Regions from separate parts of the Paenibacillus sp. B-A-8 genome, predicted to be linked through region 1. Evidence: riboswitches for the same ligand, from Rfam matches in the RefSeq annotation. Region 1 holds a riboswitch; each other region holds the start of a gene.

What was found. A riboswitch is a leader RNA that binds a small molecule or an ion and turns the genes downstream of it on or off. The one in region 1 is predicted to bind cyclic di-AMP.
Region 2: linked by a shared signal. The riboswitch ahead of ACN6MV_RS16860 (APC family permease) and the one ahead of ACN6MV_RS15830 (C40 family peptidase) in region 1 are both predicted to bind cyclic di-AMP.
Region 3: linked by a shared signal. The riboswitch ahead of ACN6MV_RS00190 (ubiquitin-like domain-containing protein) and the one ahead of ACN6MV_RS15830 (C40 family peptidase) in region 1 are both predicted to bind cyclic di-AMP.

What each region holds. Positions count from the first base shown of each region.
Region 1 covers NZ_CP183882.1:3,592,963-3,598,449, reverse strand. Annotated here, with positions in the region: gene ACN6MV_RS15840 (DUF2933 domain-containing protein) at 55-249, opposite strand; gene ACN6MV_RS15835 (asparagine synthase-related protein) at 559-1,035, opposite strand; gene ACN6MV_RS15830 (C40 family peptidase) at 1,385-1,855, opposite strand; cyclic di-AMP (ydaO/yuaA leader) riboswitch at 1,860-1,992, opposite strand; gene ACN6MV_RS15825 (TVP38/TMEM64 family protein) at 2,125-2,724, opposite strand; gene ACN6MV_RS15820 (response regulator transcription factor) at 2,852-3,550, opposite strand; one part of gene ACN6MV_RS15815 (IS1182 family transposase) at 3,746-4,530, opposite strand; one part of gene ACN6MV_RS15815 (IS1182 family transposase) at 4,530-5,100, opposite strand; gene ACN6MV_RS15810 (hypothetical protein) at 5,242-5,487, opposite strand, start outside.
Region 2 covers NZ_CP183882.1:3,775,052-3,780,538, forward strand. Annotated here, with positions in the region: gene ACN6MV_RS16850 (FecCD family ABC transporter permease) at 1-944, opposite strand, end outside; gene ACN6MV_RS16855 (iron-hydroxamate ABC transporter substrate-binding protein) at 1,165-2,172, opposite strand; gene ACN6MV_RS16860 (APC family permease) at 2,375-4,192, opposite strand; cyclic di-AMP (ydaO/yuaA leader) riboswitch at 4,316-4,474, opposite strand; gene ACN6MV_RS16865 (disulfide oxidoreductase) at 4,672-5,136, opposite strand; gene ACN6MV_RS16870 (DsbA family protein) at 5,133-5,487, opposite strand, start outside.
Region 3 covers NZ_CP183882.1:41,485-46,971, reverse strand. Annotated here, with positions in the region: gene veg (biofilm formation stimulator Veg) at 1-242, opposite strand, end outside; gene yabG (sporulation peptidase YabG) at 638-1,540, opposite strand; gene rsmA (16S rRNA (adenine(1518)-N(6)/adenine(1519)-N(6))-dimethyltransferase RsmA) at 1,611-2,495, opposite strand; gene rnmV (ribonuclease M5) at 2,492-3,043, opposite strand; gene ACN6MV_RS00190 (ubiquitin-like domain-containing protein) at 3,221-4,384, opposite strand; cyclic di-AMP (ydaO/yuaA leader) riboswitch at 4,666-4,895, opposite strand; gene ACN6MV_RS00185 (TatD family hydrolase) at 5,093-5,487, opposite strand, start outside.

The DNA of each region.
Region 1 (5,487 bases):
CATTTATCCATGGGCGATTTCAATGGAGTTTTATATGCTTTTCTCTAATATGAGTTATTTAGACAAGCTTAGAAGTTGCTTTTTCATTCGTTCGTTCTCTACTTTTAACTCATTATAGTCTTCGTGAAGTGTCCAGTTGGATTGTGACTGGTTTGAATGAGAGTCTTTACCATGCATTCCTCTCATCCCAAACATCATCAATACCATCATCAGTGGACAAATCAACAGCAATAGCAAAGACCAATCCATCTGTGTACCTCCTCTGTAAATTGCTTTCTTTTAATATTTTTATTGTAGAAGAGTTGTATGTGGATATGATGTTGAAAGTTTGCATATTTCATGAAGTTATTGTTCCTTGCTTAAGTGATTGAAAAAAGCAATCCGGGTAATAACAACCATGTTCCTTCCTTTTCCTCTCCAGTCATTCCATAATTCGCAACCAACTGTTGATTTAGTCCCCGATTTAAGATGGATAGGATCACATATCTGAATATTTTTCCTCTCGGTAGCTTACGCTATCTCAAAATTAGGCGACTACAATTGACTACTATTATCGAGTTATGAGTTGACTAGAGCTTGCCTGAATATAGACTGTTTAATATACATGGAATGCCACAACGAAAATATATAAATCGTCCAAATCTTGCGGGAATAATCGGCCGTTCCCATTCGATGTTGTTTTAACATCTCTTTAACAACATTTAGTTGAATCCATTGGTCCACCCCACTCTCTGTAATTTGTTGAAGGATGGTATCACCCATTGGGGTTAATAACCATTTTTTCAAAGGCACAGGAAAGCCTAATTTTGGACGACCTAACACAGAATGAGGTACGATTCCCTCCAGGGCTTTACGTAAGATGTATTTAGTGGTTCCTATTGCGAGCAATAATGAAGCAGGAATTTTCTGGGCAATCTCAAACACTTCTTTATCAAGGAAAGGAACACGAACCTCTAAAGAGTGAGCCATACTCATCTTATCGGCTTTCATTAATATATCACCAGGCAACCAAAGGTTAAGATCTATTAACTGCATACGGGTTACGTCTTTTAAACCTTTGTGCCCCGCGTAAATAGGTTTCGTGATTTCTGTCGTAGTTTCCCAGTATTTATATAGATCCGGATGGAAAGAAACGAGAGACCTTTTCTCACCTTCAGAAAAAATGTTGGCATTTCCGAAAAATCGATCTTCTAAGGGTACCCCTCGGGGGTATGTCAATTGTATTATTACCGTTTTTTCACACCTTCCACTAAACACTAAGCCTCGACGCAAAAAGACCTCTCACAATAAAATACAACCTGTGAGAAGTCTTTTTCTTAAAGAGGATGCATACAAACCCAGAAATTAAAAAGGTAAAAAAACAGATGCTGACCTTACAAACTCATCATTCACTAATCATTTTGAGGTAGCTAGTTTCGCTCACTACACGGCGAGCAGTGACATAACGATCACGATAATATGACTCTGAGAGTCTACTAATTCTTACGCCTTTACTGCTTGAGGAATGAGCAAACTGATCATCACCTACATAAATGCCTGCATGGGAAATTCCTGTACCAAAAGTGTTAAAAAAGACCAGATCTCCTACGCGAAGATCATCTTTAGACACGGGTGTGCCTACTTTAGCTTGAGATTGTGATGTGCGCGGTAAATCACCTGCATTAAATTTATCTAATATATACAATATGAAACCCGTACAATCAAAACCCGCCGCCGTAGTCCCCCCCCATAAATAAGGAGTCCCCAATACCTCTTTCACTTCATTTTCAATACTTACTTCACTTGCGTAGGTGCTTGCAGGAACAGAAGTGAACAATACTGCAGCCCCCACTACGGATAAAATAAACTTTTTCAGAATCAGGTTCTCCCTTCAATGCCTACGGAGTTAGCTGAGGGTTCGGTTAAAGGTTCCCTATATTCCTTTGCTTTCAAGAATAATTCACCCAAGAATGGTTCCCCCGTTTTCAATACGAAATTCGGCAATAATTAATTAATTTTTTGTAACTATTGCTATAGTATTGTATTTATATTCACTGTGTCAATCCGATATAAAATTTTCTATTTTTATTTTCAAACAACACAAATACCACACAATTTTATAGTACAATGCATAAATTTCTAGGATTAGTGATCATTTTCGTGAATTTCATTCAACTTACCATTTTTCATCTTACTTGTATGGATAATAATATATAGAGAAAGTAGTGACATTATTGTAATTATTATTTTCATTGATTTATTTTCTACTTTTACATATCCATAAGCAAGTAAGGTTTCTAACCAAATGGAGGGAAGCTTGCCTACAGCAGTTGCCAACATATAGTTCAAGAAAGTCATACTGGATGTGGTGGCTACCAATGTTACAATGGAGGATGGTACGTAGGGTATGAGCCTAGCCAACAACAAGATGAAAAACTGCCTTAGTGGAGTCATATTGTTAAGATTATTTAACCACAGATAATTTACCCTTCTAAGCTTGTTCACTCTTTGAACACCTAATCGATATAAATTGTAGGATACCCCTGCACCTAAGACCTCACCAATCCACGAGAGCAAAAAACCAGGGTAGAATCCGAAAATCAAAACATTTACGGTGGTCATAAAAACTGAAGGAATTACTCCGATGATACTTATAAAAATACTAATTCCAATGCTTATCAGAAATGACCATATCCCCAGCGCACTTAACAATTCTGCAACTTGTTTTGAATAAATAGAAAACATCAGCTCACCATCTTAAAATGATTTAATTCTGATTACCAGTTAACGTCAAAGCTACAACAATCAACATATAACCAAGCACTAAAATCTCATGGTGTCCTTATAGGTAATATTGAATTATATAAATTGTTCAATCCTGTTTAAAAAATCTATACCCTATACTCCGAACCGTCTGAATTGGACTATATTTAAGCCCAGCGTTTTGGAATTTTTGGCGAATTTTCTTTATATGGGTATCAACTACACGATTTTCTCCTTCGAAATCATATCCCCATACACTATCCACCAATTCCTCTCTGGTAAAAGTTTTTTCTCTTCTTTGAGCAAGAGTAACAATCAAATCAAAATCCTTTTGAGAAAACCCCTCCAAGATCCCATCAATATAAATCTCCCTCTTTTTTGGATATATTATTAACCCAGGGAATTCAAGGGATCTTTCTTTTTCAAACATGGATTTTGTAATTGCTACCCTCCGGAGAATGGAGTATATGCGGGCTAATAACTCTTCAGGTTCAATATTCTTGGTTAGGTAATCGTCAGCTCCAATCCTAAGCCCGCGAATCTTGTCCTTAGTATCTCCCTGTTCCGTTAATATCAGCATAGGTACAAAAACGGTTTCCTTGACTACCTTACAGACTTGCCATCCGTCCATATCAGGCAAAATAATATCCAATAATATAATATCAAATGAGTACTTCTTTAACATTTCCAGTGCTTCTGTTCCTGTAGTCGCTTCTTTTACATAAAACCCTTGTTTCTCCAGATAAAACCGAAGCGATTTTCTCATATTCCATTCACTATCTGCAATTAAAACTTGATGTATAGACAATATGTTCACCTGCTCCGTTCCAATTTCCCTTATTATATATAAATTTTGTGTAGAAAAAATGTAAGTTAATTTTTAGGAAAAGAAAAAGCTTCTTAAAAGAAGCTCAGAGTGTCGAGAAACCCAGGTTATTTTAATATCTTGGGTTTCTTTTCATGTTTAGGTGGCTGTAAAATCGGGAAAGTAGGGGGATTACCCCTACTTTTCCAGGCTATCCAGGTGGATCGCCATCTTCTTCATGTTCTGCACGGCTGCCGTCATCAGTGCTTGTTCCCTGACGTTCCGGAGTCCGCGCAAACGGCAATAGCGAAACCCATGGAGCTCTTTAGCATCCGCGAAGCTTCGCTCAATCGTTTCTTTTCGTTTGCGGTACAGCTGTTTGCCAGACTTGCTGAGCCTGTTGTTCCGAACCCAATCTTTACTGTCCTCCCAAACGTGCCGGGTTACCACCTTTCGATGATTTCGGGACTGTGTACATTGACCCAGCAACGGGCAACTCTTGCAATACTCCGGATTGGAAGCATACTGTCGGTAACCTTTGCGGTCTGTGGTTCTGTATTTCAATTCGTGACTCGCTGGACAAACATATAGATTACGTTCGGGATCAAAGGTAAACTTCCACTTTGGAAACAAGCCTTGCTTGGGGTGAAACCTCCGGTGAGCAATCACGGCAAAAATCTTTCGTCTTTGTAGCCCCCGACAAATCGGTGTAGTCAAATATCCTGAATCGAGTGCAACAGCCTCAACTGCAAACCCAAAACGATCTTGCTGGCGACCTAAACGCGACAAATAGGGCACGGAATCATGGACATTTCCGGGCGTTACGTGCACATCGGTAATGAGGTTGTACTTGGTATCGACCGTACGGTGGTCCAAATAAAAGAAGCTTTCTGGTTTGCCATCACGAATCATATATCCACTGTCTGGATCAGTTGTGCTCACTTTAATTTCTTTCTCTTCGTTCACTTCCTCTCTGGGTTTTAGGGCTTTTTTCCATGTTCTTTCCGGTCATCAGCCACGGCGGTATTGAGTTCGTCAATGTAATCTTTGGTATTTTGTAGTACTTGTTGTTTGGTATAGTGATGTTTATTCGCATTGGCTTTCACATGGGTCGAATCGGTCACGAGAACACGTCCGCCAATCATTCGGTGCGAAATACCTTGGAGAACAATCTCATCGAAAATATCCTGAAAAATCGTTGTATCTTTAAACCGGGTCCGCCGGTTCCAGCTAATCGTTGTATGGTCAGGAACCTTGTCGCTAAGCCCTAGACCCAAAAACCAACGATAGGCCAAGTTGGTTTGGATTTCTCGCTCCAATTGACGTTCGGAACGAATACCGTAAAAGTATCCAAGAAAAATCATCTTAAATAAAATAACTGGATCTATAGCTGGGCGTCCGTTATCGGCGCAGTATAGCGGTCGAACCATTTCATCAATAAAAGAAAAATCGATATATTTATCCACCTTTCGAAGCAAGTGGTCTTCGGGGACCAAATCTTCTATGGAAACAAATTCGTAGGATTGTTGTCTTTCTCGGTTGGAACGTAACATTCAACACACCATCCGTTCTATAAATAGTTACCTATATTATACAACATTAACGCGGTGTCGTCTTAAATAATTAGGGCATAAAGAAGGCTGTCGAGACTTTCTCGACAGCCTGAGCTTCTTAAAAGAAGCTTTTTCAGTGAACTAATTTTTCACTTTTCGTAATATTCGTTCATATCCTTTTCTGTCTTCCGAAACTGCTTCAATGTAATCAGAATAATCAAGTTCAGTGAACACTTCTGTGTATTCAATCCATACCTCATCTATAATACTTTCTTTAACATTATTGCGTATCTCACGAATTAACTCTTCATATCCGTCATTTATTCCCGTCATCAGTCTATAAAAATTGTTGTTAAAAATAAGAATTTTCTTATATTCGTTATTGTA
Region 2 (5,487 bases), 180 kb from region 1:
ATATCCGCAAAGATAATCAATAAGCTCCCTAGAATCGCCGAGCAAGGAATAATCCAGCGATAATCTACACCAACGAAATAACGTGTAACATGTGGAATAATTAGTCCTATAAAAGCAATCGGGCCAACCATTGAGACTGCACTTCCGGCAAGAACGACTACAACAATCATACATGCCAACTGCACTAATCTTGTCCGCTGCCCCAGACCAACAGCAACTTCTCTTCCTAAGCTGAGCAAAGTGACGGACCGCGATAATATCATCGCTGCGATTAATGCCACGAACACCCAAGGAAAAATAATCTTGATCTGAGTCCAGCTCGCCCCACCCATTCCTCCAGCCAGCCAGAAGGCAATATCCTGGGATAAGTTAAAAAGAATAGCTATACCCTGACTAACAGCAACCAGTAATGCACTTACCGCAGAGCCTGCGAGCGTTAAACGTAACGGTGTAAGGCCATTAAAAGATAGCGACCCAATTCCGAATACGATAAATGAGGCTACAGCGGCACCTATAAAACAAAACAACATAAGTGAAGTGAAGGAGAGCGAAGGTGCAAAAGCAAAAACTATGGCCAGCGCTACACCTGCTCCCGCATTCAAGCCTAACAGACCTGAATCCGCCAGCGGGTTTCTTGTCATGCCTTGCATGATTGCCCCTGCTACTGTGAAGCAAGCACCGACCATAGCACCTGCTATCGCGCGTGGAAATCGCAGTTCTCTTATCACCTGATGTTGCTGTAAATCTGGATTGAAATGAAATATTGCTTCCCATACCGTAGCTAGCTTGATATTTGCCGCACCCACCGAGACCGAAAGTGCCAGTCCAAAGGCAATAGCAGCAAGTCCAATCACTAGAATACCCATTGCAGCTGCCGGTCGGGTATGTAGAGCTTTTTTTGTATCATTTTTATTGCGATTTGCGAAATCTGAGGGTGAAACCATGAGTCGTCTCCTTAATCGATAGTTACATTAGTCTATATGATAACAACAATCATTCTCATTATCGCAAAAAAAATTAGGTTGTACAATTGTAGGAGTAGTTTTTCCGTAATATGGGAATGGTTTATAAAAAAATGGTGCAGATCTTAGTATCCTAAGATACTTGATCTGCACGCCCTTCCCCACCAAAAGATCAGTCTCATTCATGGTGAATTACGACTTTTTATTTCACAAGACTTTCTAACACATCATCAATAATTTTGCCGCCAGCGTTCGCACCACTGTATAACCAGCTGCTTGTTGAGCTCATTTCATGCACATTACCAGCTTTTACAGCCGGGATACCTTTCCAAATTGCACTGTCCAGGATCTCCGAACCCTCAGTCTTATCACTGTTTACAAGAATAATATGATCTGCCGTCAGCTCAGAAAGCTTCTCTAGCGAGATTGGATTCCAAGTAGCTCTTGTACCAACAGGAATTTCTGTTACTAAGTTAGGCAGCGTTACACCAAGGTCTGTGTATAACACAGCACCACTACTGCGTGTTTCATCTACAATATAGAAGTTCTTTTGTACCAACCATAAAATCGCCACGGACTCTTGACCAATAGCTCCTTCAAGCTCTTCTTTCGCAGCAGCCGCTTTGTCTTCATACTCTTTAATGGCTTTCTCTGCTTCAGGGGTCTTGTTCAGAATTTCACCAATCTTGAGCAGCGATTTACGCCAATCTTGATTTAGTTCATCCCCAATCACATAGGTCGGTGCAATCTTATTCAGTTGGTCGTAGATACCGTTCTGTACAGAAGACTCCGATGGGATGAGAATAAGATCCGGAGCAAAGCTGGTTACTGCCTCGAGCGGAAGATCGTAGCTAATGGTAGGCACATCTTTCAATTCAGCGGCCAGATAATCCTGAACACCATTCGGTACGGACCATTGTGCTACTGGAGTCACGCCCAGAGTTACCAGAGCATCCTCCAAATAAGAACCCAGTACACGCGTTGGATTAGCCGGAATCGTTACTTCATGCCCCATTGCATCCGTTAACGTCTTAGGCGCTGCAGGAGCTTCTGTAGCTTCAGCAGTAGGTGCTGCCGTAGACTCTGATCCTGCGTTTGATGCGTTACCGGAATTATTATTACCGCAAGCGGATAAAAATAGCACCATCACCATTAATCCGACCATCGTTAATTTCATGCTTCCAAATCTTTTTCTGTTAAACCAAAACATTTAATACCCTCCTAGTGTGTACAAGCTATGTTTTCTCAAAGATGTTGACTGTCTCTGTCTCACTTTTAAATGATATTGATTCTCATTCTCTATGTCAACATATAAATTTTAAATTTTGTGGATTTGTAACAATTTCCTTCTTTAAAATACAAAAAAGGCTATATTCCGAACGTTCCGGATATAGCCTCTCCTTAAGGGTTCACTATTTATTCAAATGATAAGGGACAGTCGCTACCACAACATCTTTTGAATTCATTAGGTAAGAACGGATTAAAAAGCTGGTCTGATTATGAAGTACAGCTTGCCACCAATGCTTAGTGATAAATTGTGGGATCAGGATCGTGATATGATCCGTTGCTGCGGTCTTCCACTCCACTGTATCAATAAATTTCAGTAACGGACGAATAATACTGCGATATCTGGAACGAAGTACAATCAGGCGTACACCTGGGTTCCACTCCTCCCACCGTTGCTCCATCTTTTGGATGTCCTCTTCATCAAATCCAACATATACTGCTACAACATTATCCGTTAAAGACTTGGCATAGCTAATGGAATGCAGTACAGCACGTGTTACACCGGCAACAGGGACAACAACCGTGCTGCCTTTAATCAAAGGTTTATCTGTACTCGGGCATATACGAAGCTGATCTGCAGTGTTCAAATAGTGCTTGTGAATCCGGTGGAACACGAACATTACAGCAGGTAAGAAAATGAAAGCCATCCATACGCTTGAAAATTTAGTGATGATAAAAATAAGCGTAATCGTCAATGTAGTCAGCATACCAATGGTATTTACAACAAATCTTTTTTTCCATCCCGCTGGTTTGGTTTTAAACCAATGAACCATCATTCCTAGCTGTGACAATGTGAATGGAATGAAGACACCAACCGCATAAAGAGGAATCAGGCTTTCTGTATTTCCGTGGAATGCAGCTACAAGCAGTGCTGACAGAACACCTAGAAAAATAATACCATTGGAGAAGCCTAGACGGTCACCACGAACCATAAAAGCATGCGGCATATATTTATCTTTTGCAAACATAAATGCAAGCAGCGGGAACGCTGAGTATGCCGTATTTGCCGCCAAGAACAAAATTACTGCTGTGATACCTTGAATGAAAAAATATAAAGTTCCGCGACCAAAGGTCGATTCAGCGATCTGAGAAACAACTGTGGCCTTTTCGTCAGGCACTATGCCGTACCAATACGCCAGGAGTGTGATGCCTGTGAACATAAATCCAAGTATAACTCCCATGACCATTAAGGTCTTGGCTGCATTCTTTTCTGCAGGTGCTTTAAAGTTTGGAATAGCATTAGATACAGCCTCTACACCCGTAAGAGCCGAACAGCCAGAACTGAAGGCTTTTAATAGTAGAAACAAACTAACATTAGAAACAGCAGCGCCAATTTCAGGGACATTCGCATGCACGCCACCTGCTGCATATTTAATAATACCGGAGATAATCAACACTACAATCGACACCACGAACAAATACACTGGGATTGCGATGAATGAAGCTGATTCTGTAACTCCGCGAAGATTAATTAAAGTAAGAAGAATAATAACGGATACTGCAATAAGAACGGTGTGATTATGAAGACTTGGAAAAGCCGATGTGATCGCATCCGTCCCTGCCGACGCACTAACAGCAACGGTCAGAATGTAATCCACTAACAAAGACCCTCCTGCTAAAAGCCCTGTCGGAACACCAAGATTACTCTTGGCAACGATGTAAGCTCCGCCTCCCTGAGGATAAGCGTAGATCGTCTGCCGATAGGATAAAATCAGGATGGCCAGCAGGCCCAATACGGCTAATGCAATTGGCAGGGAATACCAGATGGCAGTAAACCCTGCAGCCACTAGTACAATCAGAATTTGTTCCGTTCCGTAGGCTACAGACGAGAGCGCATCAGAAGACAGGACAGCCAGTGCTTTAACCTTGGATAACTTTTCATGATCGAGTTCGTTCGACTTCATCGGACGCCCGATCAATAGTCGTTTTACCTTGCTTACCATGGTGGATACAGTTCCTTTCTTTGGGAGCTGAAACGGAAATTCCGCGCGCTGTTTTCATTGGTGGATTTCATAAATGCAGACACTAAAAATAGCATACGGAAATGATCCGCATGCTATGCATGGTCATTATCCCACCTTTGCTTACGAGGTTAGCTGGCGGATTCGGGCTGTGGTATAGCCCTACGGTTTAAGTCCAATTGACCCATTCCGATTCACCCCATTGGCACGAATGCCAAGTTTGGTTCCCCCGTTTTTCCTAAGAAAACTCAGCGCATATTCAACTTCTCACAAGGTCTAATATTAGTCTACAAAGTGGTTACAGTAAAGCGTTGAAAAAAATGAAAAAAGAATGAAAAAACATCCAGTAAGCGCAAATACAGCGTCTTATTGGATGCTCTCTTTCATTCTCTTCAATTATCCCTCTGGATCGTGTTTTTAATCACTTTTCACATTTTTTCGGATCACTTAAAGTTAGAAAATCAAAATCCTAAACTTTCCTCTGTATCTAACTCCATCACTTCTTCTTCCTTACGTCCGTACCAAAGTAAAATACTAATTAAAGCAAAAGCGATTAACGCAAGGAATGGTATCGTAATGAATCCAAAAAAGTTCAAGTAATCCTTATTACAAGGAACACCAATTGTACAAGGAAGAACTTTACTTAACGCAGGAATTTTCTGTTCCGCATAGTGATAGATCGAGATACTGCCACCAATCAAGCTTAGTGGAAGTACATAAGGGATTATCCGTTTATCCCCTCGAAACGTTGCAATTCCCAAGAGGAATAACTGAGGATACATGAAAATTCGCTGGAACCAGCAAAGCTTACAAGGTTCATATTTCAATACTTCGCTCAAATACAAGCTACCGGCAACAGCAACTAAAGAGACGAACCAGGCCAGATACAGGCAGTTACGCTTGCAAAAAGATAGGAACTTTGTCACTTTGCCTCCACAGCTTTTGCGGCGTCATTAATTTCAGTTGAAATCGCTTCAATGTTAAATGGATCCGCAGTCTTTACTCCATTGATGTAAAGGGATGGCGTTGTAGTTACCCCTGCTTCAGTAGCTAGCTGCATGCCCTTATTTAGGTCATCTGCAAACGTACGATCCTTGATATCTTTACGCAGCAGTTCGTAATCGATAGCTAACTTCTCTTTCTCCGCAAGGCTTACTAAGAAATCTTCAGTTGCCCATTCTTCGCTCTCATCACCTTGCTGTGCGTATACAGCATCGTAGAACTTCCAGAATTCATCTTTATTCTGATGATATACAGATAATGCAGCAAGTGAGGCA
Region 3 (5,487 bases), 3.3 Mb from region 1:
TCGTCTTCACAAACTGTGATTTCCACAGATTCAGTAAGGATATCGGCATAGCTATAGGAGACTCGCTTGAATGTTTGCTGCTCCTGATCCAGTTTGACAATAAATACAGAAGGGTACGTTTCTTCCAGGACACCGGTGCGTTCAACGGTTTTACGACGACCTCCGTTTGCACGCAACGTGATCTTATGACCGACGTGAGCTTCGAGACTGCGTTTAATTTCCAACAGCGCGTTATTAGCCATTGCCTGACGACCACCTCTTTTCTTGTCCATTATACAACTTTCTCAGGCGTTTGTCAAAGCAAATAAATAATTATAGATGATGAATATTTGGTTGTCAACGGAATTTTTTTGCGGGCAATCAGAGGCGAACTAATATCCTTGTTATCTGTAATGCGATTGCTACTAAGCAAGAAAACATATCCTTGTAGTTCTTTAAAGATAGCAGCTATTTCACGTAATAAATCCCCCAAAGTGGGGGGCTTCGATCCGTGCCCAGGTACTTTGCGGGTGCCCCAATATATATGCTCTGAACATAAAAAAAGGGTCAAGCATATCGCTCACCCTCTCTTCACATTATTCTATTTGGCCACTCCAAATTACCAATTAGCCTTGGAAAATAGACCTACCCCTGTCGATTAAATCGCAGAAGGTGTCACTTTTAGTGCTGACAGGTTCTGCAGACGCGGCATCCCAATACGGAAGCTGCCACGGGTCTCAATACCGCCGATTCCCTGATTACCACTAATGGTGTTGTTCAAAACATCACTCAGATTCACCGTATCCCTAATGGGCGTGAACGACGATTTTGCCGCTACGTATACTGGGTCTAAGGCATGGATCAATATCCGTCCAGGGGAACTGGCAAAGTTCGCCCCTGCCCCCAGCAGCGCTTCAAAATGTGACTGGCAAGCACCTGCAACAATCGTCAACGCATCAAAATTTCGCTCATAATCCCTAGCTACCCTAATAGCAGCTACGAAGTTTTGCGAATTTTTATAGCTGCTCAGACTGTGAAGATCGTAAGTATGCTGTTGCTTCAGCACCCCGTCATGACCGGTAATCACCACAATATCTGGACGCACGCGGGGCAGCAGCCGGTATAAAGTGTCAGCCATTGCGGACTCATGAACATGATGACCTTCAGCAGGGATCCGCAATTGCTCATATAAGCTTAGACTCTTATTCAAGTACGCCGGATCGCCATCCAGATGTAGTACTTTCCCCGGCACTTCAAAATAGGCAGCTTCCTTGGGCGATGGAGCCCATGCCCCCTCTGATAGAGCGCTCCCGCTCCGCTGACTTTGCTCCTGTCGGTCTTTCCGCAGCTGTGTCAGTGATTCATTCGCTTTAATCTGTGCTTGTTGTCCTCGTTCCGTAATTCGGGTAGGAGGCACTTGAACCAAGTCATTCAGAGGAGAATCCGCCAACAGACGGAAATCTGTGCCTTTAATGACGGCTCTGTCCTGCACAATATGATCTACACGAAAAGTCAAATCACCGCCATACGATTTACGAACGACCAAGTCTCCTAAATTCATTACAACCACCACCTCTACCCCATCGTATGGGCAAAGGCCTCAGTTGGTTCATAACTAGCCGTGTTTTTACTTATACGATTCCAGCAGCCAACAGAACACCGCTCAATCGGGCGTATTCTTCTAAACTTAACGTTTCTCCACGGCGGGTTGGTTCAATACCAGCTTCTGCAAGTAAAGCCTCCAGACGTTCACGTCCCTCTTCAGGGAAGTAACGAGCCTTGAGATTGTTAGCAATCGTTTTGCGACGCTGTGTGAAAGAAGCTTGGACGACCTCAAAGAAATGCTTCTCACTCTCAACTTCTACCGGTGGACGCTCTCTTACCTTTAGACGGATTACAGCCGACTCCACATTAGGTTGAGGAATGAATACTGTACGCGGTACAATGCAGACGAGCTCAGGCTCACTGTAATACTGCACGGCAATGCTAAGGCTTCCGTATTCCTTCCCTCCCGGAGAAGCAGCCATACGCTCCGCAACCTCTTTCTGAATCATTACAACGATGTTATCAAGCGGAAGCTTCTCTTCGAGCAGCTTCATTAGGATCGGTGTAGTCACATAATACGGCAAATTGGCAACTACGCTTACCTTGTTCACGGATGAAAAGTCTTCCTTGAACAGCTCCTGCAGGTTTACATTCAGAACATCATCATTACGAACCTTAACATGCGGGTAAGGGGAAAGCACGTCCCTTAAAATAGGGATCAACCTACGGTCGATCTCCACAGCGGTTATCGCACCGGCTGTTAGCGCCAAACGCTCCGTCAGTGCTCCAATCCCAGGACCGATCTCTAGAGCCCCTGAGTCGCTATCTAGCCCAGCAGCGTCTACAATCTTGTCCAATATATTTTGATCAATCAAAAAATTCTGTCCTAAGCTCTTCTTGAACTTAAATCCATAACGTTGAATAATCTCTTTTGTCCGTTTTGGAGTTGAAATTTCCTCTCTACCACTCATGAAGTAATGCCCCCCTGATCAATTTGGGCGAGAGCTCCGGCAAATTCCTCCCGCGTAATTCCAAACATCGCCAGCCGCTTGTACAGCTGCTTGCCATTACAATATCCGATTCCAAGCAAATTACCAAGTGCCATACGTCTTTCAGCTGCCCGAGGGTGTACAAGCATTCCAGCGGCCATTAGATCGTCAATTCCAATTATTGCAGGTGCTCCTTCAAAAGAGGTATGTACGTTTCGCAGCGCATGACGAATCGCCTCTGGAGAGGCGTTCTCCACACCGATATCTCCCTTACGGGTTGCGTCCTTCTCCGGAATGAAAGCATGCTTACAGCCCGGCACCTTTGCGGACACAATCTTACGAATTCGTTCACCCGCGTGATCCGGATCTGTAAGAATAATCACCCCTCTACGCTCCATAGCAAGCGCGATCTTCGCAATTACGGTCCGGTCTACCGCCGAGCCCCCTGTTTCGATCGTATCTGCTTCTACAGCGCGTTTAACAGCGACGGTATCACTCTTACCTTCAACGACAATTAATTCCTTAATCATATCTATTGACTCCTTCCAAAAAAAGCAAAAAAGAAGAGGTTTCGCTCCTCTTCTTTTGGTTAAAGAATTTATAAGTGATGAGCGGTTGCTCTGCGATCAACGAAATGATCATCTGGCGTTCCTTAACGGTTATCATCACTATAGCTTATCAAAGAATAATTTGCAAAAGCTTCCGAACTAATTTAACTCCGGCTTCACAGGTCCAATCACATAAACGGTACGTGATTTACGACCGAAATTACGCACATGGCTCAGTGAATCGTAATAGACGTCTACTTTATTGCCTTTAATGGCACCGCCAGTATCTTCAGCTCGGCGGAATCCAAGCCCCTCAATATATACCCACCAGCCAATAGGGATTACATTCGGGTCTACTGCAATTGTACGACCTTCCGTTACGCGTGTTCCGGAGGCAGTTTTGGTACCTATACCTGGCTCTTCTGATGAATAAGCTGTCATGGAGACGTTCTTAATCATCTTCTTGTACTCAAAGTCTACGCCAGCCTTGCTTGTGACGTTATTAGTCTTGGCGCTAACCTTAGCCGTTTTGGAAGTAGTGTTTGAATTGGAAGTTGTTGTAGTCTTAGCTACAGCCGGCTTAGGAAGTGGTTTGGTACCAACGGCAATAACTTTATCTTTCGTTACCGTTTGTACTTCCTTACCAATCATGCGCATAGAGGCCAGTTCTCCGTCTTGGTAGATCTTTTCAATATGCTGAATCATGACGCCTGGTTTGCCTGCCTGTGCCACTCTAACTGTTCCCACAGTAAGGGAGGGGTCTGCTGTCTTGATGACTCTGAAGGGTAAGTTAGTTGTCCGCTGTACAGTCTGTTTGTTGATGCGAACAATCTTAATCTCCATGTTGGCAGAAATGGCGGTGTCTAACGAAGGGAAAATCTTATCATGACCTTCTAGGGTGATGCCCATTTTGTCAATTGCTTTACCGATTGTATCCTCGGTTGTATATAACGTTTTTGTTGCTCCGTCCGCAGTAAGGCTAATTTTCTGCGCACGATTGATAACGACACGGTCACCGTCTTTTATTTCATCACTCAGTCCTAAAGATAGTTCATCATGCGGCTGCAGCGAAATTTGCTCTTTCTCCAGCACATCACCAAGAAGCGCTTCTCGCGTTTCAAGCGTCTGTGTCTGCCCGTCTATTACTAAAAATAATTGTTTGTTACTTTGACCGTGTACGTACAGCAGAATAAGTAGCGCGATAGCGACTGAAATCACGCCTGCAAGTAAAAGTACGCGAGTATTTACTTGCTCCCACCGTAGTGCGAAAGACCTGCTGGATGACTGCGAATCATGGGATACTTCTGGTTGGAATACGCCCATTCTCTCCATCCTCCTTACATAGCCCCGTCGTCAATTGTATATCATGAGGACTGAATTCCTTTGACGAAACTATTTGAGATTGTCACAGGACACGCACTTAATAACTTAGCGTCTCCTGCTCATGGATCGCCTGCTCGGCACAGCTACTCCCACCCCTGTTATATAACAGTATGTGGGCAACATTCTATTTATTCAAAAATAAAAAAGCCTAAAAAGAGTTCAATTGAGGACTCTTTCGTGGCTTCTCCAAATTCAGAATAGAGAATGCTTGTGCACGAGGTTGCCTCTCTTACTTGCGCTTACGGGGTTAGCTGTCGGGTTCGGACGAAAGAGAGACGCCCTATTTCAGGTCACCCGCTCATGGCGGTTGCCCTTAAATTCACCCCAAAGACCACGTGAAGAAATCAAATACTGTCCTGTGGCACGTCGAAGCCGTATTCAAAATACAGGCATGCGACAGGTCAATATTGGTTCCCCCGTTCTCCATACGGAGACTCAGCGAGACGATCCATGAATCAGTGGCTGTCACTATAACACAGCTCACATCACTGAAAAGATGATATCCTGTTTTGATGCATGTTGTAAAGGACGATTCAACCACGTTTAAGCAAAAATTTGGTTAAAATATTGTAATATTCAGCCGTTTTTATATTAAAAAAGTTTAATATATCGGCCATTCTCTATTTTTCGCCTGTTTTACTCCCGTTTTCACTCAATCCCAAATCGTTCCAGTGCGTTCGCATACGTTATTTTAGCCAATTCTTCCCATGTTAGCCCTTTAATTTCAGCTGCCGCCTCTGCTACCAACTTCACATGAGCACTCTCATTTCGCTTCCCGCGGAAGGGATGAGGAGTCAAATATGGAGCATCCGTTTCGATCAATAATCGGTCTAACGGGGTCTGCGCAAGCACTTCTTTTGGCACTCGTGCATTTTTGAACGTAATGGGTCCTCCAAACGATAAATGAAAACCAAGATTCAAGCACATTTTTGCTGTTTCCCAGCTTCCTGAGAATGAGTGCATTACGCCTCCAACCTCATTTGCCTTTTCTTCCCGCAAAATCCGTACAACATCTTCATGGGCATCACGGTCATGAATACAAA